3 regions of the Kitasatospora sp. NPDC056800 genome follow, and region 2 is predicted to be linked to each of the others. Evidence: riboswitches for the same ligand, from Rfam matches in the RefSeq annotation. Region 2 holds a riboswitch; each other region holds the start of a gene.
What was found. A riboswitch is a leader RNA that binds a small molecule or an ion and turns the genes downstream of it on or off. The one in region 2 is predicted to bind cobalamin.

Region 1 (7,567 bases), on a different contig from region 2:
CCGCACCGCCACCGCCGGGCGCCGGTGCCTGTTCTTCCTGGACAACGTCGAGCACGCCGCGGAGGTCCGGGCGCTGCTCCCCGCCTGCGGGCTGGTGGTGGTCGCGAGCCGGCGGCGGCTGCCCGCGCTGCGGATGGACGGCGCCGAGGTGCGCCGACTCGGGCCGCTGAGCGCGGCGGCGGGCGCCGAACTGGTGCGGGGCTGGGTGGGCTCCGGGCGGGGAACCGACGGGGAACTGGCCGAACTGGTCGAGCTGTGCGGCGGGTTGCCGCTCGCGCTGAACGCGGTCGGGAGCCAGCTGCTGGACCGGGACAGCCTGCCGGTCGGCCGGGTGGTGGCCGAACTGCACGACCGGGAGGGCAGGTTGGCGATGCTGGAGGACGAGGAGAGCGATCTCGGCGCGACGTACGACCTGGTCCACGAGCGGCTGTCGGCGCCGGGCCGGGCGCTCTACCAGCTGATCGGCGTGCACCCCGGCCCCTTCGTGTCCGCCGAACTGGCGCGGGCGGTCGGCGTCGAGCGCGCCGAGCAGGCGGTCAGGGAGCTGCGTGGCGTCCACGTGCTCGACGAGGTGGTGGACGACGACGGCGAGGACCGATTCCGGGCCCACGACGTGGTGCGGCTGCACGCCTACGGCCGGACGCGGGAGCTGCCCGACCGCGCCGGGCTCCTCGCCGGCGTCGTGGCGTACTTCCGGGGCCGTGCCTCGCTCGCCGACCGGACGATGGGCAGGGACCGGCTCCGGCTGCAGGACCCGAGCGGCGACGACCTGCCCGGCTTCGCCTCCGACGCCGCGGCCCTGGAGTGGCTGTACGCCGAACGCGCCGACTTCCGCGCGGTGGTGGAGGAGGCGGCCGCGCAGGGGTGGCACGGCGAGGTGTGGCGGCTCTGCGAGTCGCTCTGGCCGCTGTACCACGGCCGCAAGCTCTACGACGACTGGATCGCCACCCACCGGCTCGGCATCGAGTCGGCCCAGTGGGACAACCAGCCGGCCGCCGTGGTCAAGATGCGCAACCAGCTCGCCCGCGCCCACCAGGAGCGCAAGGAGTACCGGCTCGCCGCCGAGCAGCTGGCGCTCGCCACGGAGCTGGTCCCGCTGGTGACGAACCGCCGGGTGGTCGGGGTGCTCTACGAGACCGACGGCCTGCTCTGCCTGGCCGACGGCCGCCCGGGCGACGCGGTGGAGCGCTTCACCCTGGCCCTGGCGGAGAACCGGGGCGACGACCACGGCGAGATCGTCCAGAGCTACAACCTGGCGCAGGCGCTGATCGCCGACGGCCGTCCGGAGGAGGCGCTGACCCTGCTGGCCGAGGCCACCGCCCGGGCCGGGCGGACGCGGGACAACGACATGCTGATGAAGCTGCCGCTGGTCCGGGCCCGGGCCCACCGGGCCCTCGGGCAGCTGGACCTCGCCGTCGCCCACGCGGACGACTGCGCCCGGCGGGCCAAGGAGCGGAACCAGTACGCGAAGGAGGCGCAGGCCCACACCCTGCTCGTCACCCTCGCCGAGGAGCTGGACGACGCGGAGCTGGCGGAGCGCAGCCGCGAGCGGCTGCGGCAGCTGGCGGGCTGAGGGGCGGTCCGGGCCGAGGGGCGGTCCGTAGCGGGCGGGCGGGGTCAGGGCCCGGTACGGAAGGACACCCGGGTGCGGTCCCCGCCGGTGCGGACGGTGAGTCCGTGCTCGGGGAGGCCGGCCGGGTCGCCGCCGTCGGCGAGCCAGCAGGCCACGGCGGAGCCGAGCAGCAGCGGGTCGACGGCGGGGTCGGGGCGGCCCCAGTCCGGTTCGGCGCGGGCCTCCAGCAGTCGGCCGCCGTGCAGCCGGAGCAGGTGGCGGGCCGGGCCGAGGGCGGCCACCGCGACGGCGAGGCCGGGCAGTTCGGCGGCGGTGTCGGCGAGCCAGCGGGTGGCGGTGCGTTCGGCGTGCGCCTCGGTGCGGGCGATCACCTCGGCCGTGTAGCGCAGGGCGTCGCCCGGGTGCTCGTCGGTGAGGGCGTGGAAGCCGCGCGGGGTGTGGTCGTCCGGGTGGAAGGGGTAGCGCCGCAGGCTCACCTCGGTCCCCTCGGTGCTGCCCTCGACGTCGTACGCGGTGGGCCACTCGGCGGCCCCGGGGCAGGGGACGGGCCTGGGGTAGGGCGGCAGGGCCGGTTCGTCCCCGGGTTCGTCCAGGCCGTCCAGGAAGGAGTAGAGCAGCGGGCGCAGCAGCCGGGCGGATTCGCCGCGGTGGGCGAGCGAGCGGTCGGTGATCTCGCGCAGGCCGGCCGGGGCCTCGGCGAGGGCCCGTTCGAGCTGGGCGGCGAGGTCCCCGTCCGGGTCGAGGACGGGGGCGGCCTGGCCGAAGGCGTAGCTGGGGGAGCGCGGGTCGAGTTCGGCGGCGCCGGTGGCGACGAGCATGGTGCGGTGTTCCAGGGCGGCGCCGTAGACGGTGACCGAGCCGTGGTCGCCGATCACGCAGTCGGCGGCGACGAGCGCGGCCTGCCAGCCCTGGTGGGGCGGGATCAGGCGCAGGCCCATCCGGCGGGCGTCGTCGAGCAGCGCCCCGGGGGCGTGGCGGCTCCACACGTTGGGGTGCAGGACGACGGCCACCGTGTACTCGTCGGCGGGCAGTTGGCGGACGAGCCGCCGGGGCAGGTCGGGGTGGCGGCCGAATAACGAGTGCTCGCTCCAGGTGGAGCTGACGACGACGAGCCGTCGGCCGCCGACGGCGCCGAGCGCGGCGCGGTAGCCGTCCCGGGAGCGCCGGCTGGCGAGCATCCGGTCGAAGCACGGGTCGCCGACCACCCGGGCGACGTCCAGGGCCTCGGGGCAGGAGGTCCGCAGCCGGTCCAGCTGTTCGGGGTGGGAGAGCCCGAGGACGTCCACGAACACCCGCCCGCGGTGGGTGAGTTCGTTGCGGGACAGGCCGGCGGCGCTGACCGTGTCGCCGGTGGACTCGGTGACCAGGCGGTTGTAGCCGGCGCCGTGCGGCAGGACGACGAGGCGGGCGTCCAGGCGGTGCATGGAGGAGTGGACGGCGCAGGCGACGGCCAGGTCGAAGCGGTGGCGGACGGCGTCGTCCCAGTCCAGCACGGTGAAGCCGGACAGGCCGTGCAGGTAGTCGTCCAGGGCGCGGTCGGCGAAGACGGAACCGGGGTTGACGGTGAAGTACCACTCGATGCCGTGCGGGCTCAGCAGGGAGAGGACGTCCAGCACCCGGGTGGCCGAGGTGAGGGTGCGGGCGACCGCCAGCACGCGGGCCTTGACCGGGTCGGTGTTCCAGCGGTCGGCGGGCCAGGCATGGGGGTGGGACGGCACATCATGATCGTACTGGCCGGGGCCGTTCACGGCGCGCCTTCCCGAGCGGGAGTCAGCGGCCCGGGCGGGAGTCGGCGGACCGAGCGGGAGTCAGCAGGTCGGGCAGGCGTCGGCGGGAGGGGTCAGCCCACTGCCGCGCTGGGCTCGTGGTGCTCGGCGGCGGCGCACTCGTCGAGGAGGGGGCGCATGGCCTCGTCCACGAGCCGGTAGCGCACCACTCGTCCGTCCCGGTCGCCGGTGACCACGCCGGCCGTACGGAGCAGCCGCAGGGCCTGGGAGACGGCGGGGTCGCGCATGCCGGTGGCCACCGCGAGGTCGCTGACGGCGAGCGGGCCGGCCCGGTGGAGGGCGAGCAGCAGGGCGAGCCGTCCGGGGTCGGCGAGCAGGGAGAACCGCTCGGCCCAGGACCGGACGTGCGCGGGGTCGCCGATCGCGGCGATGGCCTCGCAGACCCGGTGCCCGTCGATGGTGCGGTGGCCCGCGCGGTCGGCCGGTACGAGATGCATGCGGACATTCTTGCAGGCGGTCGCCTGTGATCCTGGACACCTGCGCAGGTGCGCAGCCTTGCACGGGTCGGGGCGCGGCCCCTACGGTGTTCCCCGCCGTGGTGCTCGGGAAGACCGGTGACGGACCCTCAGGGGTCCCAGCCCGGAGCGGCCCTCGCCACTGTGATCGGGTCGTTCCTCCGCCCGCGGAGGAACGTCGTCCGTGCCCACGGAGCCACTGGGTGCCTCGCGCACCTGGGAAGGCGGGCACGGGTATCCCGTCAGCCAGGAGACCGGCCACGGCATCTCACGAGGTTTTCCACGAGGTGCTGGAGCGTGATCCGCAGATGACCCTGCCCGAAACCGTTGCCGCCGGCGCGAAGCCGGCCCCTTCCGTGCTGCCCAGCTTCAGATGGCGGCGCGAGGACACCGTCCGTACGGCCGGGCTGATGGCGGTGATCGTGGCCATGCACGTGGTGGCCTTCGGCACGCTGATCTTCCTGGTCGCGCCCGAGCGGTACGCGGTCGGTACCCAGGTCTTCGGGGTGGGCCTCGGCATCACCGCGTACACCCTCGGGATGCGGCACGCCTTCGACGCCGACCACATCGCGGTGATCGACAACACCACCCGCAAGCTGATGGCGGACGGCAAGCGGCCGGTCTCGGTGGGCTTCTGGTTCGCCCTCGGGCACTCCTCGATGGTGGTGCTGATGGCCGCCCTGGTGGCGGGCGGCGCGCAGCTGGCGAACACGCTGATGGACGACGAGTCGGCCACCCACAAGTGGCTGGGCGTGATCGGGACGACCACCTCCGGCGTGTTCCTCTACCTGATCGGCGCGCTCAACCTGGCGGCGCTGCTCGGCATCCTCAGGGTGTTCCGCTCGATGCGGGCCGGGAAGTTCGACGAGAAGGAGCTGGAGGCGCACCTCGACTCGCGCGGCTTCATGGCCCGGGTGCTGAACCGGGCGACCCGTTCGATCACCCGGCCGGGGCAGATGTTCCCGGTGGGCATGGTGCTGGGCCTGGGCTTCGACACCGCGACCGAGGTCACCCTGATGGTGATGGCCGGCTCGGGCGCGGCCTCCGGGCTGCCCTGGTACGCGATCGTCTGCCTGCCGCTGCTGTTCGCGGCAGGGATGAGCCTGTTCGACACCCTGGACGGGACGTTCATGAACTTCGCGTACCAGTGGGCCTTCGCCAACCCGGTCCGGAAGGTGTACTACAACCTGACCATCACGGGTCTGTCGATCGCGGTGGCCTTCATCATCGGCACCATCGAGCTGGTCGGGGTGCTGCACGAGAAGCTCGACCTGACCGACCCGGTCACCGGGTTCGTCGCGGACATCTCGCTGGACAACGTGGGCTACGCGATCGCCGGGCTGTTCGTGGTGGTCTGGGCGATCGCGATCGGGTACTGGAAGCTCGCCCGGGTCGAGCAGCGCTGGACGCCCGAGGGCTCCTGAGCCGAGCGGCCCGGCCACCCACGGCGCCTCCCCGAGTCCGGGGAGGCGCCGTTCGCGTGTCCGGGGTCAGCGCTCCTCGCGGAAGTCGACGTGCCGGCCCGCGGCCGGGTCGTACTTGCGCAGGACCATCCGGTCCGGGTCGTTGCGGCGGTTCTTGCGGGTCACGTACGTGAAGCCGGTGCCGGCGGTGGAGCGGAGCCTGATCACCGGGCGCAGTTCGCTGCGGGCCATGGGACGTCCTCCTGGGGTCTGGGGGTCGGGGTCTCGGGTTCCGGTCCGAGGGGTTGGCTCGAACCGTACATCGAAATGGAAGTCATTTTCATCTGGTGTAACGTGAGCCCGGTCCTGCCCATTCCCGGACGCCAGGGAGCACCCATGTCCGCCCGCTGCCAACTCACCGGCCGCCGGCCCGGCTTCGGCAACGCGATCTCGCACTCGCACCGCCGCACCGGCCGCCGCTTCGACCCCAACATCCAGCGCAAGCGCTACTGGCTGCCCGGCGAGGGCCGGTACGTCCGGCTGGCGCTGAGCGCCAAGGGCATCCGCACCGTCGACGCGATCGGCATCGAGGCCGCCGTCGCCCGCATCCGCGCCCGGGGGGAGAAGGTCTGATGGCCAAGCAGAGCAAGATCGCCAAGAACGAGCGGCGGCGCGCCGTCGTCGCCCGCTACGCCGAGCGCCGGGCCGAGCTCAAGCGGACCATCGCCCACCCCGGCACCGGCCCCGCCGAGCGCGCCGCCGCCCAGGCCGAGCTCGCCCGCCAGCCGCGCGACGCCAGCGCCACCCGGGTCCGCAACCGGGACGCCGTGGACGGCCGGCCCCGCGGCTACCTGCGGGCCTTCGGCCTCTCCCGGGTCAACCTGCGCGCCCACGCCCACGCCGGGCACCTGCCCGGTGTCCGCAAGGCGAGCTGGTGAGCGCCGTGGACGGGACCAGGCTGCCGGTGGTGGTCGTCGCCGGCCTGCACGCGGAGCAGCGCCGGGCCGCCGTCGAGGAACTGGCGGCGGCCGCGGTGGACGCCGTGGTCCTGCACCACGACCTGCGGGACGCCGCGCTCGGCACCGTCCGCTGCGAGCTGCGCGACGCCGCCGGGGCCTTCGACGCGGCCGACGTACCGCTGGCGAACGACTGCCCGTGCTGCGCCCTGCGCGAGGACCTGCTGCCCCGGCTGCTGGAGATCGCCGACGGCGGCCGGTACGGACTGGCGATCGTCGAACTGTGGGGCGGCAGCGACCCGCACCCCGCGGTCGAGGTGATCGCCGGGGGAGAGGTGGACGGGCGGCCGCTCGACGACGCCGTCGAACTGGCGGGCGTGGTCACCGCCGTCGACCCGGACCGGCTGGTCGGCGAGCTCTCCGTCCCCGACGACCTGGTGGAGCACGGCGAGCAGACCGCCTCGCGCGACGACCGGACCCGCGCCGAGGCGCTCGCCCACCAGATCGAGTACGCCGGCACGCTCGCCGTGCCGCGCGCCGCGGCGCACGCGCCGGGGCTCGCCCTCCTGCGCCAGCTGCACGCCACCGCCCGGACCGTCCGGCTCGGCACCGGCGCGCTCACCCGGGCCGCGCTCGGCGGCTTCGACGTGGCCGCCGCCCGCGACCGGGTCAACCCGGCGCTCGCGCTGCTGCCGCAGGAGCGGGACGAGGCGGGCGTCGCCACCCTGCTGTGGGAGCGCCGCCGACCGCTCCACCCCGAGCGGCTGCACCGGGCGCTGGAACTGCTCGTCCCGGCGGCGCAGCGCAGCCGCGGCCGGTTCTGGCTGGCCAACCGGCCCGATCTGATACTCGCCTGGGACGCCGCCGGGGCGAACCTCGCGGTCGAGGAGTGCGGGCCCTGGCTCACCTCCCTGCCCGACGCGGCCTGGGAGCTCTACCCGCCCGCGCGCCGGGCCGCCGCCGCCCTCGACTGGCACCCCCGGCACGGCGACCGGGTGCAGCAGCTCAGCTTCACCGCCGAGGGGCTGGACGTCGACGGCATCACCGACCTGCTCGACTCCTGCCTGCTCACCGACGCCGAACTCGCCGCCGGCGAACCCGGCTGGAAGGCCCTGCCGGACGCCTTCCAGGACCTGCTCGACCCCGTCCACTGAAGGAGCGCCCTCCCGTGCGCAAACGATCCGCCCCGCCGAAGCCCCGGCCCAACCCGCTGCTCGCGGCGGGCATCGAGTACATCGACTACAAGGACACCGACCTGCTGCGCCGCTTCGTCTCCGACCGCGGCAAGATCCGCGGCCGCCGGGTCACCCGGCTCACCGCCGAGCAGCAGCGGGCGGTGGCCCGGGCGATCAAGAACGCCCGGGAGACGGCCCTCCTGCCGTACGCCTCGGGC
Region 2 (7,567 bases):
CATCCAGCGCGAGTCCGAGGGCCAGCTGATCGAGGCGGTGCAGGACGCCTGGGACGGCTCCGTCGGGGCGATCGTGAACCCGGGCGCGCTGATGATCGCCGGCTGGGGCCTGCGCGACGCGCTCGCCGCCTACCCGCGACCGTTCGTCGAGGTGCACCTGTCCAACGTCTGGGCGCGCGAGTCCTTCCGGCACGAGTCGGTACTGGCGCCGATCGCCTCGGGCGTGATCGTCGGGCTCGGCGCGCTCGGCTACCGGCTCGCCGCGCAGGCACTGCTGGCGAAGGTCCCGGCGTCCTGATGGGCTTCGCGACGGGCGCCCCGGCAGGGGGCACCACCACGACGACGCGGGCCGCGGCGGCGCCGGGTCCCGCGGCCCAGGCCCTGACGGCTCAGGGCCCCGCGGCTCAGGGCCCAACGCCGCAGGCCCCGACAGCTCAGGCCCCCACGACTCAGGCCCCGACGGCCGCCCGGGGCGTGCTCGGCATCGACATCGGCGGCACCAAGGTCGCGCTGCGCGCCGAGGACGGTCCGCCCGGCGGGCCGGTCCGCACCGAGGAGGCCGTGCTGCGCTGGCCCGGCGCCCGGGTGGCCGGCGCCTACGCCGACTGGACGGCGCTGGCCGGCACGGTCGCCGACCTGCGCGAGCGCTGGGAGGGCGACTTCGCGGCGGTCGGGGTGGCCGTGCCCGCGACCCTCGGCCCGGACGGCCGGGTGCTCGCCTGGCCCGGCCGCCCCGACTGGCGCGGCTTCGACCTCGTCCCGGCACTGCGGCGGCTCTTCCCCGCCGCCGCCCTGGCCTGGGCGGACGACGGCGACCTCGCCGCGCTCGCCGAGGCGGTGCACGCCGGGTCCGGGCACGTGGTCTACCTGGGTGTCGGGACGGGCGTCGGCGGCGGTGTCGTGCACGGGGGCGCGCCGCTGCCGGGCCCGGGGCGCGGCTCCTGCGAGGCGGGGCACCTGATCGTCGACCGCCGGGGCCCGGTCTGCGACTGCGGGCGGCGCGGCTGCCTGCAGGCCACCGCCTCCGGTCCGGCGACCCTGCGGCGCGCGGAACTGCTGCGCGGCGCGCCGGTCGAGTACCCGGAGCTGCGGTCCGGGCTGGCCGAGGGCGCGCCGTGGGCGGTGGAGGCCGTCGAGGAGACCTGCGCCGCGCTGGCGGCCGCGGCCGTCTCGCTCGGCGAGCTGTTCCACCCCGAACTGACCGTGCTGGGCGGCGGGTTCGCCGACGGGCTGCCCGGCTTCACGGCGCGGGTGGAGGCGCACGCCGCCGCGCTGGCCCGCCCCGGCGGCCCGGTCCCCGCGATCCGGCCGGCCGCGCTCGGCGGGCTGTCCTCGCTGCACGGCGCCCTCGCGCTGGCGCGGCTGCAGCCCGCGGCCTGAAGCCGTGCCCGCGCCCGCACCCCACCGCACCGCACACCACCTCACCGACCAGCCCTGGGAGCCGAGTTGACCACGACAGAAACCCTCGTCCGTACGGACGGCGGGCTGCGGCGCATCGACGTGGAGCTGGGTGAGCGCGGCTACCCGGTGCTGATCGGCCCCGGCGCCCGCCACCGGCTGGCCGGGGTGCTCGCGGGGATCGGCGCCCGCCGGGTCGCGGTGGTCAGCGCCCGGCCCGCCGAGTGGCTGCCCGACACCGGCCTCGACACCCTGGTGGTGGAGGCGAAGGACGGCGAGGAGGGCAAGTCCCTCGCCTGGGTGGCCGAACTGTGCAGCCGCTTCACCGCGTTCGGCCTCGGCCGGGCCGACGCCGTGGTCTCCTGCGGCGGCGGCACCACCACCGACGCGGTCGGGCTCGCCGCCGCGCTGTACCACCGGGGAGTGCCCGTGGTGCACCTGCCCACCTCGCTGCTGGCCCAGGTCGACGCGAGCGTCGGCGGCAAGACGGCGGTGAACCTCCCGGAGGGCAAGAACCTGGTGGGCGCGTACTGGCAGCCGTCCGCCGTGCTCTGCGACACCGACTACCTCGACACCCTCCCGCCGCGCGAACGCGTCAACGGCTACGGGGAGATCGCCCGCTGCCACTTCATCGGCGCCGGGGACCTCCGCCACCTGCCGCTGCCCGAGCAGATCGCCGCGAGCGTCGCCCGCAAGGCCGCAGTGGTGGCCGCCGACGAGCGCGACACCGGGCTGCGGCACATCCTCAACTACGGCCACACCCTGGGCCACGCGCTGGAACGCGCCACCGACTTCCGGCTGCGCCACGGCGAGGCGGTCGGCGTCGGCACGGTCTTCGCCGGCCGGCTGGCGAGCGCGCTCGGCCGGATCGGCCCCGAGCGGGTCGCCGAGCACCACGAGGTGGTCGCCCACTACGGGCTGCCGACCGCGCTGCCGCCGGAGGTCGGCACCGGGGCGCTGATCGCCCTCATGCGGCTGGACAAGAAGGCCGTCGACGGGCTCTCCTTCGTCCTGGACGGCCCGCGCGGCGCCGAACTCGTCAGCGACGTCCCCGAGTCACTGGTCGCCCGCACGCTGGACGCCATGCCGCGCGCCGCCGCCGGGGAGGCCTGAGGTGTCCCTTCACCCCGACCTGCCGACCCCCGACCTGCCGACCCCCGACGTACCGGCCGCCGACGTACCGGCACCCGACGCACCCGACGCGCCGGCCGCCCGCCCGCCGATCTCCGGCCGCACCCGGCTGTTCGCGGTGCTCGGCGACCCGGTCGCACAGGCCAAGGCGCCCGCCCTGCTCAACCCGCTGTTCGCGGCGAGCGGCGTGGACGCCGTGCTCGTCCCCGTGCACGCCCCGGCGGACCGGCTGGACGAGGTCGTCCGAGGGCTGAAGGCCGTCGCCAACCTGGACGGGCTGCTGGTCACCGTCCCGCACAAGCTGGCGATGTGCGGGCACGCCGACGAACTCAGCGACGCCGCCGCCCTGTTGGGCAGCACCAACGCGCTGCGCCGCGAGCCGGACGGCCGCTGGTACGGCGACAACTTCGACGGCGCCGGGTTCGTCCGGGGCCTGGCCGCCGCCGGGCACCACCCGGCCGGGCTGCGGGTGGCACTGGCCGGCGCCGGGGGCGCGGGGCTCGCCATCGCCGCCGCCCTGCTCGCCGAAGGGGCCGCCGCACTCACCGTCACCGATCCCGACCGGGGCCGGGTGGACGCCCTGCTGGAGCGGCTCGGCACCCGCTGGCCCGGCCGCGTGGCCGCCGCCCCGTGCCCGCCCGCCGACGTCGACCTCGCGGTCAACGCCACCCCGCTGGGCCTGGACCCGGCCGACCCGCTCCCCTTCGACCCGGCCCCACTGGTGCCCGGCGCGCTGGTCGCCGACATCATCATGACGCCCGCCGAGACCCCGCTGCTGCGCACCGCCGCCGCCCTCGGCCTCGCCACCCACCCCGGCATCCACATGCTCGCCGAGCAACTGCCGCTCTACCGCTCCTTCTTCCGCCTTCCGGGGTGATCCCCCGTCCCTCCGGAGCCGGCCGACCCCCGTGGCCGTTCCCTCCCCCGTCCCCGGGAACGATCCAAACGATCATCCCACCAGCCGGTCGCCACCGACCTGACCACGCCTGATAGCGTGCCATCGCCGTGGTGTTCGGGAAACCGGTCTGAGTCCGGTGCGGCCCTCGCCACTGTTGCCGCGGAGTTCCGCGGCCCTCGCTGACCGGCTTTCGCCAGCGGTCAGGGCCACTGGGCGGGCTGGGAGAGCCGCTCGGGAAGGTCGGTCGCGGCGTGTTGATGCGGAAGCCAGGAGACCGGCCACGGCGCGACATGTTCCACGAGGGTTTTGGAGAACACGTGCCCAGCGGTCAGCCGTACCCGCATCCGGTCCGATCCATACGTTCCATGCGCTCCGCGCGCTCCATGCGTCCCGTACGTCCCACAGGTCCGACACGTGTCGGCCGGGCCGTCACGGCCCTGCTGTTCGTCGGTGTGCTCGGAGGGTGCGCGGGCGCCCCCGCGCCCGTCGCGTCCGGCGGGGCGACCGGAAGTGCCGCGCCGGTCAGCGTGGACAACTGCGGGACCACCGTGACGGTCGGCGCGCCGCCCGAGCGGCTGGTGACGCTCAACCAGGGTGCCACCGAGGTGGCCCTGGCCCTCGGCCTGCAGTCCCGCATGGCCGGTACCGCCTACCTCGACGACTCCGTCCCGGAGAAGTGGAAGGCCGCCTACGACTCCGTCCCGGTGCTCTCCAAGAAGTACCCGACGAAGGAGAACCTCCTCGCGGCCCGTCCCGACTTCCTGTACGCCTCCTACTCCACCGCGTTCACCGACAAGGTCGCGGGCACCCGGGAGGAGCTGCGCGGCCAGGGCGTCCCGTCGTACCTGTCCCCGTTCGGCTGCTCGGACAAGAACCAGGTGCCGCCGACGACCTGGCAGGCGGCGTGGGGCGAGCTGAACGACGTCGCCAAGGTCTTCGGCGTCCCGGAGCGGGCCGCCGCGATCCAGCGGCAGCAGGAGCAGCAGCTGGCGCAGTTCACGGCGACGGCCGCGGGCAAGGGCCTGAAGGTCCTGTGGTTCGACTCGGACACCAAGACGCCGTACGTCGGCACCGGCCAGGGCGGCCCCCAACTCGTGCTCGACGCCGTGGGCGCCCGCAACGTCTTCGGGGACCTGCCCGGCAGCTGGCAGAACGTGAGCTGGGAGAAGGTCGTCGCGGCGGACCCGGACGCCATCGTGGTCGCGGACGCCGACTGGGACACCGCCCAGTCCAAGATCGACTACCTGGAGAACGACCCGGTCCTGAGCAAGCTCACCGCCGTGCAGCGCAAGGCCTTCGTGACGGTGCCGTTCTCCGAGTCGACCCCCGGCGTGCTGCTCGCCGACGGTGCCGCCCGGGTGTCCGACGGGCTGGGCCGACTGCACCCGGCTTCATGACCACCGCGCCCCACCCCGTCGTGCGGCCCGCTGGTCCGGGCCGCGCGACGGCGGCCCTGGCCGTCGCCGCGGCCCTGCTCCTGAGCACCCTGCTCCTCGGCCTGGCCGTGGGCTCGCAGCACGAGTCGGTCGGAACGGTGATCGAGGTCGTGGCGCGCCGTCTCGGGCTGGGCGACCCGCCTGTGACGCTGCTGGACGACCAGATCGTCTGGCAGCTGCGGCTGCCCCGGGTGCTGGGAGCGGCCGCCACCGGCGCCGGCCTCGCGGTCTGCGGCGCGGTGCTGCAGACGCTGACCGGGAACGACCTGGCCGATCCCTTCCTGCTCGGGATCTCGGACGGAGCCGCCGCCGGCGCGGTCACCGTGATCGTCCTCGGCGTCGGCGTGACCGGCGCCGTGGGCACCGGCGCGGTGGCGACGGCGGCCTTCGCCGGCGCCCTGCTCGCCGCCGCCGTCGTCCTGGCCCTGGCCGGCGCCCGAACCCGGTCGCTGCCCACCGCCCGGACCGTGCTCGCCGGCATCGCGGTCGGCCAGATGTGCGGGGCCTACACCTCGTTCGTGGTGATGGTCCTCGGGGACCGCGACGCGGCGCGCGGGGTCATGGAGTGGACGCTGGGTTCGGTCGCCGGCGTGCGGTGGCCCACCGCCGTCTTCCTGCTGGCGGTCGCGCTGGTCGGTGTCACGGTCCTGGCCTCCTCGGCCCGCGACCTGGACGCCTTCGCCTTCGGCGAGACCGCCGCCCGCTCCCTCGGCGTCCACGTCGAGCGCACCCGCTGGGTCCTCGTCGCCACCGCCGCGCTGGTGACCGCGTGCCTGGTCGCCAACACCGGCGTCATCGGGTTCCTCGGCCTAGTCGTCCCGCACGTGGTCCGTCTCGTCTGCGGCCCGCGCCACGCCCTCCTGCTGCCCGTGTCGGCGCTGGTCGGCGCGTCCCTCCTGGTGGGCAGCGACGTCGTGGCGCGCTCGGTCCTCCCCGACCGGGAGATCCCCGTCGGCGTCGTCACGGCCGGGCTCGGAGCGCCGTTCTTCGCCTGGCTGCTGTGGCGCCAGGGGCGGGCCGACGGGAGGGCGCAGTGACGACGACGCCTGTCGGGCTGCGCGCGGAGGGACTCGGTGTCCGCATCGGCGGAGCCACCCTGCTGGACGCGGTCTCGATCGCCTTCCGCCCCGGCCGGATCACGGGCCTGCTCGGGCCCAACGGCGCCGGGAAGACCACCCTGCTGCGCGCGGTCGCCGGACTGACCCGGCCGAGCGCGGGCCGGGTCCTCCTGGACGGCGAGGACCTCCACGCCCTCACGGCCCGCCGGCGGGCACGACGGGTGGCCTTCATGGAACAGCAGGCGGACACCCGGCTGTCGCTGACGGTTCGTCAGGTCATCGAGCTCGGCCGCACGCCGCACCGCGGCCGCTGGCCCGTGCCGACGGACTCCGCCGCCGACGCCCACGAGCGGTCCGTGGTCGCCGACGCCGTCGCCGCAGCCGACGTCGGCCACCTGCTCGACCGCTCCTGGCCGACGCTGTCGGGCGGCGAGCGGCAGCGGGTCCAGCTCGCCCGGGCGCTGGCGCAGGAGCCCGACGTGCTGCTGCTCGACGAGCCCACCAACCACCTCGACCTGCGCCACCAACTCGGCTTCCTCGAAACCGTCCGCGGGCTGGGCATCACCACGGTCGCCGCGCTGCACGACCTCGAACTCGCCGCCGCCTACTGCGACGAGGTCGCCGTCCTGCTCGACGGCCGGCTGGTCGCCCACGGGCCCGGCTCCGAGGTGCTCACCTCGCGCACGATCGCGGAGGTCTACGGCGTCGACGTCACCGTGGAACGGCACCCCCGGCACGACAGACCGCACATCCGGTGGAACGGACTGCTCCACGAAAGGACGACGCCATGACCTCCCCCGCCCCGGATGCCCCCGCCCACCGCAGTGCCGTGGTCCTGGTCGGCATGTCGGCCGGGGAGGCCGTCCGCCGTGACGAACTCCTCCGGGCGGCGGCGTCGCACCGGGCCTCGATCGCGTTCCTGCAGCTGGCGGACCCGTCCCTGTCGGCCGAGCTGACCAGGCTGGCCGACGCGGGCACCGGGACCGTGGTGCTGGTCGGCGTCCGCCTCACGGATTCCGGCCCGGGCCAGTCCTGGCTCCGGCGGATCGCCGCGCACTGGTGGCGCGAGCGCGCGGGACACCGTCCCGAACTCCTCGTCGCCACCCGCCTCGCCGACTCGCCGGACGCGGTCCCCACGGTGGCCGCGGCGACGAAGGCCGTCACCGGCACGGAGCCCGGCCTCACCTCCGCGGCCTGGGAGGACGTGCCCGGCCACCGGCACCAGGTCATGGTGTGCCGCGGCCCGCGCTGCGCGGCCAAGGGCGTGGAGGAGGGACTGCGCGCCCTGGTCCAGGGACTGACCGAGCAGGGCCTCGGCGACGACGACGTGCTCGTCACCCAGACGGGCTGCCAGTTCCCCTGCAACCAGGCCCCCGTCATCAGCGTCCAGCCGGACGACGTCTGGTACGGCAACGTCGACCCGGCCACCGCCGCCCTCATCGTCACCGAGCACCTCGCCGGCGGACGACCGCTCGAGTCCCACCGCCTCCCCCGCCACCGGAGGGAGCGGGCGGACCACCACGACGACTGACCGCGGCCACCGGCCCGGGAGCGGCGGTCCGTACCGCGTGGTGCGGACCGTCGCTCCCGTCGTTGCCGACGCCGCGCACCGGCGCGGGCGGCCACGCTCCGCGACCCCTCCCGCG
Region 3 (7,567 bases), on a different contig from region 2:
GCGCTGGTGCTCGCGGCGATCGGCTGGGGCATCTACGTCATCGTCAACCACCGCTGACCGTCCGCCGCCCCGGCCCGGCCCGGGCGGGCCCCGCCGAATTCCGCTCCGGCAACCGGGTGAAATGGTACGGAGTCGCCTGGCGCGAATGGAAGCCGGGCCCGACGCTGCCAGAATGCAATTTCTCCGAGGGCCACCTGAACGGACGGGGCCACTGGACGGCAGGAGCGGAACATGCGACTCGTTCGACCACGCAATAGTTCGGAAAGCGCACTCGCCCTGGATGCGGCGCGTCTCCCGTGGACGTTGATGTACCACTCGGTGACGTCGGCGACCGAGGATCCCTATCTGATCACCGTCGACCCCGCGCGATTCCGCCGCCAGCTGCGCTGGCTGTCCGCGCGCGGACTGCGCGGGGTGTCGGTGGGCGAGCTGATGCGTTCCCACCGGAACGGAACCGCCGCGGGAAAGGTGGGGCTCAGCTTCGACGACGGATACCGCGACTTCGTGGAGGAGGCCCTGCCCGCACTTGCGGAGTACGACTTCACGGCGACGGTCTACGTGGTGGCCGGCCGGCTCGGCGGGTACAACGACTGGGACGAGCAGGGCCCGCGCAAGCCGCTGATGACGGCGGCCCAGGTCCGCGAGGCCGCCGCCGAGGGGGTGGAGATCGGCTCGCACGGGCTGACGCACCGGCGGCTGGCGGGCCTGGGGGCGCGGGATCTGGCGGCCCAGGTCGCCGACAGCCGCCACGTGCTGGAGGACCTCACGGGCCGGTCGGTCGAGGGGTTCTGCTACCCGTACGGTTCGCTCGACGACGCCGCCGTGGAGGCGGTGGCGCACACCGGGTACGGGTACGGGTGCGCGGTCAGCCCCGGTGTCCACGGCGGGGAGTTCGCGCTTCCCCGATGTTACGTCGGCGACCGGGACGGGCCGCTGCACCTGACCGCGAAGCTGGTGCGCGACCGCTGGCTGCGCTGACGGTCGCTCAGGGGGCGGTGGCGGCCGGCTCCAGGTGCAGCCAGGACTCGTGCCAGAGCAGGGCGCACCGCCGGTCGCAGCCGGTGGCGAGCGGCTCGCCACCGCAGCGCAGGCCGTCGAGGATGAACCAGCGCCCCCCGGTGGGGTGTTGCCACCAGGCGAGGGACCGGTGGCGCAGTTCGAGGGCGCTGTGACGGGTGCCGGTGTGCTGCTCCATCCCCGGCTGGAAGGGGACGCCGTGCAGGCGCCCGTCGGGGTCGAGGGTCGCGCGGATCTCCGCGAGGCCGCGCACGGTCGCCCACAGGGCGACGGGACGGGGGGCGGGGACCGGCGCGGGCGCGGGCTCCAGCCATTCGTCGCGGAACAGCAGGGCGCAGTCCAGCCCGCAGCCCTGGGCGCCGTCGGCGCCGTGGCAGGTGGCGCCGGCCAGCGCGACGGTGCCCGACAGGCGCCGCACCCGGTAGTGGTCGTCGATCATGCGGCGCACGATGCGCTCGACCTGGTAGACGCCGCCGCAGAACGACCACTGGCTGCCGGTGAACCACAGGCCGCGGTGGCGGTCCTTGGCGTCGAGGGTGGCGCGCACCGCGGCCTCGTCCTTCACCCGGACCCAGTCCCCCTCGGCGAACCGGGAGGGCCGGCCGGGCGCCGGAACGTCGGCGCGGCGCTCGCGCAGGCCCTCGCGGGCGATCCTGGCGCGGCGCACGACGCCGAGTGGGGGAAGGTCGCGCAGGGGCAGGTTCTTGTACTGGCACCGGTTCGCGGCGGTTCCGCAGAGCGGCTCCGCGGTATGGGTGAACCGTGATTCCTCAACGGCCATCAGTGAAATCCCATCGGGTCGGAGATATCGGCACAGGCTAGCGCACCCGGTCTTTTACGCGCTGGCTCGTCGGACCCTACCGGCGCCATGTCGAAAGAAATAACACTAGACGCACTAAGAGCCCCATGGGGTGAAACATCGCCGTTCCCGGGGAATTCTGGTCAGGGTCCGTGTTCATGTGCGTGTAATGTTTCCATCGTTGTCGGGGTGGAGTGGCCGAGTGGCTAGGCGGCGGCTTGCAGGGCCGTTCAGATGGGTTCGATTCCTATCTCCACCTTTTACTTCCGAGTTCTTTCGAGACATTTCGATCCGTCTCGAAAGGCGCGCCCGGAACAGGACGAGCGGTGCGGTCACCTGGGGCTCCGGGGCACATCACCCGGCGAAGGGATCGCTCATGACCACCTCCCCCAGCGGCTCGGCCGCCGCGCTGCGCGCCGTCCAGGTCGCGGGGCCGGGTGCGGCCCCCGAGCTGGTCGAGGTCCCCTCGCGGGAGCCCGGCCCGGGAGCCGTGCGGATCACCGTGGAGGCGTGCGGGGTCTGCCACTCCGACCTGCTCATCGCCGGCGGCCTGCTGCCCGGCAGCACCTTCCCGATCACCCCGGGGCACGAGATCGCCGGCCGCGTCGACGCCCTCGGCGAGGGCGTGGAGGGCTGGCGGGTCGGCGACCGGGTCGCGGTCGGCTGGTACGGCGGCAGCTGCGGGCACTGCGACGCGTGCCGGGCGGGCGACGGCCTGCACTGCGCGCGGGTCGAGATCCCGGGCGTCGCCTATCCGGGCGGGTTCGCCGACTCCGTCGTCGTCCCGGCCGTGGCCCTGGCGGCGATCCCGGACGAGCTCACCGCGGTCGAGGCGGCGCCACTGGCCTGCGCGGGGGTGACGGTCTTCAACGCCCTGCGCCGCTCCGCCGCACGGCCCGGGGACACCGTCGCCATCCTGGGGATCGGCGGACTCGGCCACCTGGGCGTCCAGTTCGCCGAGAAGATGGGCTTCCGCACCGTCGCCATCGCCCGCGGCCAGGAGAAGGGGCCGCTCGCGCTCCGGCTCGGCGCCGCCCACTACATCGACAGCACCGCGGGCGATGTCGCCGAGGCCCTGCGGCAGTTGGGGGGCGCGAAGGTGGTCCTGTCCACCGTCACCAACGCGCCCGCCGTGGTGGCGACGATCGACGGGATCACCCGTCGGGGCGAGCTCGTCATGGTCGGACTCCCGGCGGAGCCGCTGGAGCTGAGCGCCCTGCAGCTGATCCAGGGCGACCGGAAGGTCTACGCGCACTCCTCGGGCATCGCGGTCGACACCCAGGACACGCTGCGCTTCGCGGCGCAGACGGGGGTGCGGGCCTGGGTCGAGGAGGTGCCGCTGGAGCGGACCGCGGCGGCGGTGGAGAAGATGGCCGCCAATCGGGCCCGCTTCCGCATGGTCGTCACCACCGGCCGCTGAGCGGCGGCCCTCGGAGTCGGCCCTCGGAGTCGGCCATCGGAGCCGGTCCCTCGGGGCCGGCTCCCGGCGTGTCCGGGCAGGTGGACGGGGGTGAGCGGCCCTCCGGCGGCGCGGCGCGGGCGCGTACCCCTGGACTTACTAGGACGTCCAACTATATGGTCGACGGCAGGTCCGCGGTGTCAGGGAAGCCGGTGTGAGTCCGGCACGGTCCCGCCACTGTGACCGGGGAGTCCGTCCTCGCAGATGACGGCCACTGGCAGCCAGCCGGGAAGGCCTGAGGGCGTGCGGTGATCCGGGAGTCAGGATACCGGCCGCGGGTGGTTCGTGTTTTCCACGAGGATGGAGACGACACACATGACTCCGGGCTGCTTCCGTTCCACCGCGCCCGGCTGTCCCGTGCCGACGACCGCCGGGGCGCCCGCGTCCTGACGTACCGTCACACCGTCGTACGCCCGTGCCGAGGGGCGCACCACCGTGCGCCCGCCGACCGGCGGCGGCCTCCATTCCTCCTCTCCCCACCCCTGTCGAGAGTAGGAACCGATGGTCCGAGAACTGACCCACTTCATCGCCGGCAAGCCCACCGCCGGCACCTCCGGCCGCTTCGGCGACGTGTACGACCCCAACACCGGCCGGGTGCAGGCCCGGGTGCCCCTGGCGAGCCGCGCCGAGGTCGAGGCGGTGATCGCCGACGCTGCGCAGGCCCAGCCCGCGTGGGCCGCCTGGAACCCGCAGCGGCGGGCCCGCGTCCTGCTGCGGTTCCTCCAGCTCGTCGAGCAGGAGAAGGACGAGCTGGCCCGGCTGCTCTCCGCCGAGCACGGAAAGACCGTGGCCGACGCCCACGGCGACATCCAACGCGGCCTGGAAGTCGTGGAGTTCGCCGCCGGCATCCCGCACCTGCTGAAGGGCGAGTTCAGCGACAACGCCGGGACGGGCATCGACGTGTACTCGATGCGCCAGCCGCTCGGCGTGGTCGCGGGCATCACGCCGTTCAACTTCCCGGCGATGATCCCGCTCTGGAAGGCCGCGCCCGCGCTGGCCTGCGGGAACGCCTTCGTGCTCAAGCCCTCGGAGCGCGACCCCTCGGTGCCGCTGCGGCTGGCCGAGCTGTTCCTGGAGGCCGGGCTGCCGCCGGGCGTGCTCAACGTCGTCAACGGTGACAAGGAGGCCGTGGACACCCTGCTGGAGGACCCGCGCGTCCAGGCGCTCGGCTTCGTCGGCTCCACGCCGGTCGCCCAGTACGTGTACGCCACCGCCGCCGCGCACGGGAAGCGGGCGCAGTGCTTCGGCGGGGCCAAGAACCACCTGATCGTGATGCCGGACGCCGACCTCGACCAGGCGGCGGACGCGCTGATCGGCGCCGGGTACGGCTCGGCCGGGGAGCGCTGCATGGCCATCTCGGTGGCCGTCCCGGTGGGGGAGGCGACGGCGGACGCCCTGGTGGCGAAGCTGGTCGAGCGGATCGGCGCGCTCAAGGTCGGGCGCTCGGACGACCCGGCGGCGGACTTCGGCCCGCTGGTCGGCGCCGACGCGCTGGCGCGGGTGCGCGGCTACCTGGACCTCGGGGTCGAGGAGGGCGCCGAACTCGTCGTCGACGGACGGGACTTCCGGCTGGCCGGGCACGAGGACGGCTACTTCCTCGGCGCCTCGCTGTTCGACCGGGTCACGCCCGGCATGCGGATCTACCGGGAGGAGATCTTCGGGCCGGTGCTCACCGTGGTGCGTGCCGCCGACTACGAGGAGGCGCTGCGGCTGCCCAGTGAGCACGAGTTCGGCAACGGGGTGGCCATCTACACCCGGGACGGCGACACCGCCCGGGACTTCGCCCGGCGGGTGAACACCGGCATGGTCGGGGTCAACGTCCCGATCCCGGTGCCGATCGCGTACCACACCTTCGGCGGCTGGAAGCGCTCCGCGTTCGGCGACCTCAACCAGCACGGGCCGGACTCGATCCGCTTCTACACCCGCACCCGCACCGTCACCTCGCGCTGGCCCTCCGGGGCCAAGGAGGGCGCGAGCTTCACCATCCCGACGATGGGCTGAGGCGCGCCGTGCACACCCATCTGACCGACGACCAGCTCGCCATCGTCGCGACCACCCGGGACTTCGCCCGCGAGCACCTCGCCCCGCACGCCGTCGCGTGGGACCAGGCCAAGCACTTCCCGGTCGACGTCCTGCGCAAGGCCGCCGACCTGGGCCTCGGCGGCGTCTACGTGCGGGAGGAGGCGGGCGGCTCGGAGCTCGGCCGCCAGGACGGCGTGCTCGTCTTCGAGGCGCTGGCGACCGGCTGCCCGTCCATCGCCGGCTACCTGTCGATCCACAACATGGTCGCCTGGATGATCGACCGCTACGGCAGCCCCGCCCAGCGCGCCCGGCTGCTGCCCGGGCTCTGCTCGACGGAGCTGCTCGGCAGCTACTGCCTCACCGAGCCGGGCGCGGGCTCGGACGCCGCCGCGCTGGCCACCCGGGCCCGCCGGCACGGGGACCACTGGGTCCTGGACGGCGTCAAGCAGTTCGTCTCGGGCGCCGGCACCTCGCAGGTGTACGTGGTGATGGCCCGCACCGGCGGCCCGGGGGCCCGGGGCGTCTCCGCGTTCCTGGTGGAGCGGGACGACCCCGGCGTCTCCTTCGGAGCGAACGAGAAGAAGATGGGCTGGAACGCCCAGCCGACCCGGCAGGTGCTGCTGGACGGCGTCCGGCTCCCCGCCGACCGCCTGCTCGGCGGGGAGGGCGAGGGCTTCCGGATCGCCATGAACGGGCTGAACGGCGGCCGGCTCGGCATCGCCGCCTGCTCCGTCGGCGGCGCGCAGGACGCCCTGGAGCGGGCCACCCGCCACCTGGCCGACCGGGAGGCGTTCGGGGCCGCGCTGCTGCACGCCCAGGCGCTGCGGTTCCGGCTCGCCGACATGGCCACGGAGCTGGAGGCCGCCCGCTCGCTGCTCTGGCGGGCCGCCGCCGCGCTGGACCGGGGCGACCCCCGGGCGCCGGAGCTGTGCGCGATGGCCAAGCGCCACGCCACCGACACCGGCTTCGAGGTGGCCAACCAGGCGCTCCAACTCCACGGCGGCTACGGCTACCTGGCCGAGTACGGCATCGAGAAGATCGTCCGCGACCTGCGGGTGCACCAGATCCTGGAAGGGACCAACGAGATCATGCGCGTCATCGTCGCCCGCGGCCTGACCGGGGCCGCGTGATGAGTACGGATGAGGTCCTCGTCCAGCGCGAGGGCCGGGCGGGTCTGATCGTCCTCAACCGCCCGGCGGCCCTGAACGCCCTCACCCACGGCATGGTGCGGAGGATCTCCGCCGCACTGGACGCGTGGGAGCGGGACGGCGACGTGGAGACCGTCGTGATCACCGGCGCCGGTGAGCGCGCCTTCTGCGCCGGCGGCGACATCGTGGCCATCCACCGCGCCGCCACCGGCGGCGACCCGGGTGCCGTCGAGGAGTTCTGGCGCGACGAGTACCGCCTCAACGCCCGGATCGCCCGCTACCCGAAGCCCTACGTCGCCGTGATGAACGGCATCGTGATGGGCGGCGGGGTCGGCGTCTCCGCCCACGGCAGCGTCCGGATCGTCACGGAGACCACCCGGGTCGCCCTGCCGGAGGCCGGCATCGGCTTCGTCCCCGACGTCGGCGGCACCTACCTGCTCGCCCTCGCGCCGGGGGAGTCGGGCACCCACCTCGCCCTGACCGCGGGATCCGTCGGCGCCGGGGACGCGCTGCTGTGCGGGCTCGCCGACCACTTCGTGCCCGCCGAGCGGCTGCCCGTACTGCTGGACGACCTGGCCGAACTGCCCGTCCACGACGCCCTGGAACGGAACGTCGGGCCCGCGCCGGCCGGCGTGCTGGACGCGCAGCGCGGATGGATCGACAGCTGCTACGCGGCCGGCAGCGTGGAGGAGATCCTCGACCGGCTGCGGGAGAGCGGCGAACCCGAGGCCAAGAAGGCCGCCGACCGGATCGCCGCCAACTCCCCGACCGCCGTGAAGGCGACGCTCGCGGCCCTGCGCCGGGCCCGGGCACTCGGCCCGCTGGAGGCCGTCCTCGACCAGGAGTACCGCACCTCCTGCGCGGCGCTCGCCACGCCGGACCTCGCCGAGGGCATCCGGGCCCAGGTGATCGACAAGGACCGCACCCCGCGGTGGAGCCCGGCGACCCTGAGCGCCGTCGAACCCGCCGCCGTGGACCGCTACTTCGCCCCGCTCGGCGAGCGTGAACTCGGCCTCGCCGCCACCACACCCCTGGAGCGCTGGTGACCCACACGATCGGATTCATCGGACTCGGCAACATGGGCGGCCCGATGGCCGCCAACCTCGTCAAGGCCGGACACCG

Region 1: it holds a riboswitch for cobalamin, as region 2 does, so the genes downstream of both, ACFRQN_RS01425 (HoxN/HupN/NixA family nickel/cobalt transporter) here and ACFRQN_RS03465 (ABC transporter substrate-binding protein) in region 2, are expected to answer to the same signal.
Region 3: it holds a riboswitch for cobalamin, as region 2 does, so the genes downstream of both, ACFRQN_RS25775 (CoA-acylating methylmalonate-semialdehyde dehydrogenase) here and ACFRQN_RS03465 (ABC transporter substrate-binding protein) in region 2, are expected to answer to the same signal.

The regions. Positions count from the first base shown of each region.
Region 1 is NZ_JBHUAL010000003.1:61,539-69,105, forward strand. Features, by position in the region: gene ACFRQN_RS01410 (AAA family ATPase) at 1-1,573, shown strand, start outside; gene ACFRQN_RS01415 (hypothetical protein) at 1,618-3,291, opposite strand; gene ACFRQN_RS01420 (metalloregulator ArsR/SmtB family transcription factor) at 3,414-3,797, opposite strand; cobalamin riboswitch at 3,880-4,093, shown strand; gene ACFRQN_RS01425 (HoxN/HupN/NixA family nickel/cobalt transporter) at 4,124-5,239, shown strand; gene rpmG (50S ribosomal protein L33) at 5,306-5,470, opposite strand; gene rpmB (50S ribosomal protein L28) at 5,615-5,851, shown strand; gene rpsN (30S ribosomal protein S14) at 5,851-6,156, shown strand; gene ACFRQN_RS01445 (CobW family GTP-binding protein) at 6,162-7,328, shown strand; gene rpsR (30S ribosomal protein S18) at 7,343-7,567, shown strand, end outside.
Region 2 is NZ_JBHUAL010000008.1:34,510-42,076, forward strand. Features, by position in the region: gene ACFRQN_RS03445 (type II 3-dehydroquinate dehydratase) at 1-298, shown strand, start outside; gene ACFRQN_RS03450 (ROK family protein) at 475-1,380, shown strand; gene ACFRQN_RS03455 (3-dehydroquinate synthase family protein) at 1,447-2,511, shown strand; gene ACFRQN_RS03460 (shikimate dehydrogenase family protein) at 2,513-3,406, shown strand; cobalamin riboswitch at 3,519-3,725, shown strand; gene ACFRQN_RS03465 (ABC transporter substrate-binding protein) at 3,955-4,824, shown strand; gene ACFRQN_RS03470 (iron ABC transporter permease) at 4,821-5,900, shown strand; gene ACFRQN_RS03475 (ABC transporter ATP-binding protein) at 5,897-6,712, shown strand; gene ACFRQN_RS03480 (ferredoxin) at 6,709-7,452, shown strand.
Region 3 is NZ_JBHUAL010000130.1:18,655-26,221, forward strand. Features, by position in the region: gene ACFRQN_RS25750 (hypothetical protein) at 1-57, shown strand, start outside; gene ACFRQN_RS25755 (polysaccharide deacetylase family protein) at 319-978, shown strand; gene ACFRQN_RS25760 (hypothetical protein) at 986-1,798, opposite strand; tRNA gene ACFRQN_RS25765 (tRNA-Cys) at 2,005-2,075, shown strand; gene ACFRQN_RS25770 (alcohol dehydrogenase catalytic domain-containing protein) at 2,193-3,236, shown strand; cobalamin riboswitch at 3,376-3,567, shown strand; gene ACFRQN_RS25775 (CoA-acylating methylmalonate-semialdehyde dehydrogenase) at 3,777-5,276, shown strand; gene ACFRQN_RS25780 (acyl-CoA dehydrogenase family protein) at 5,285-6,427, shown strand; gene ACFRQN_RS25785 (enoyl-CoA hydratase/isomerase family protein) at 6,427-7,491, shown strand; gene mmsB (3-hydroxyisobutyrate dehydrogenase) at 7,488-7,567, shown strand, end outside.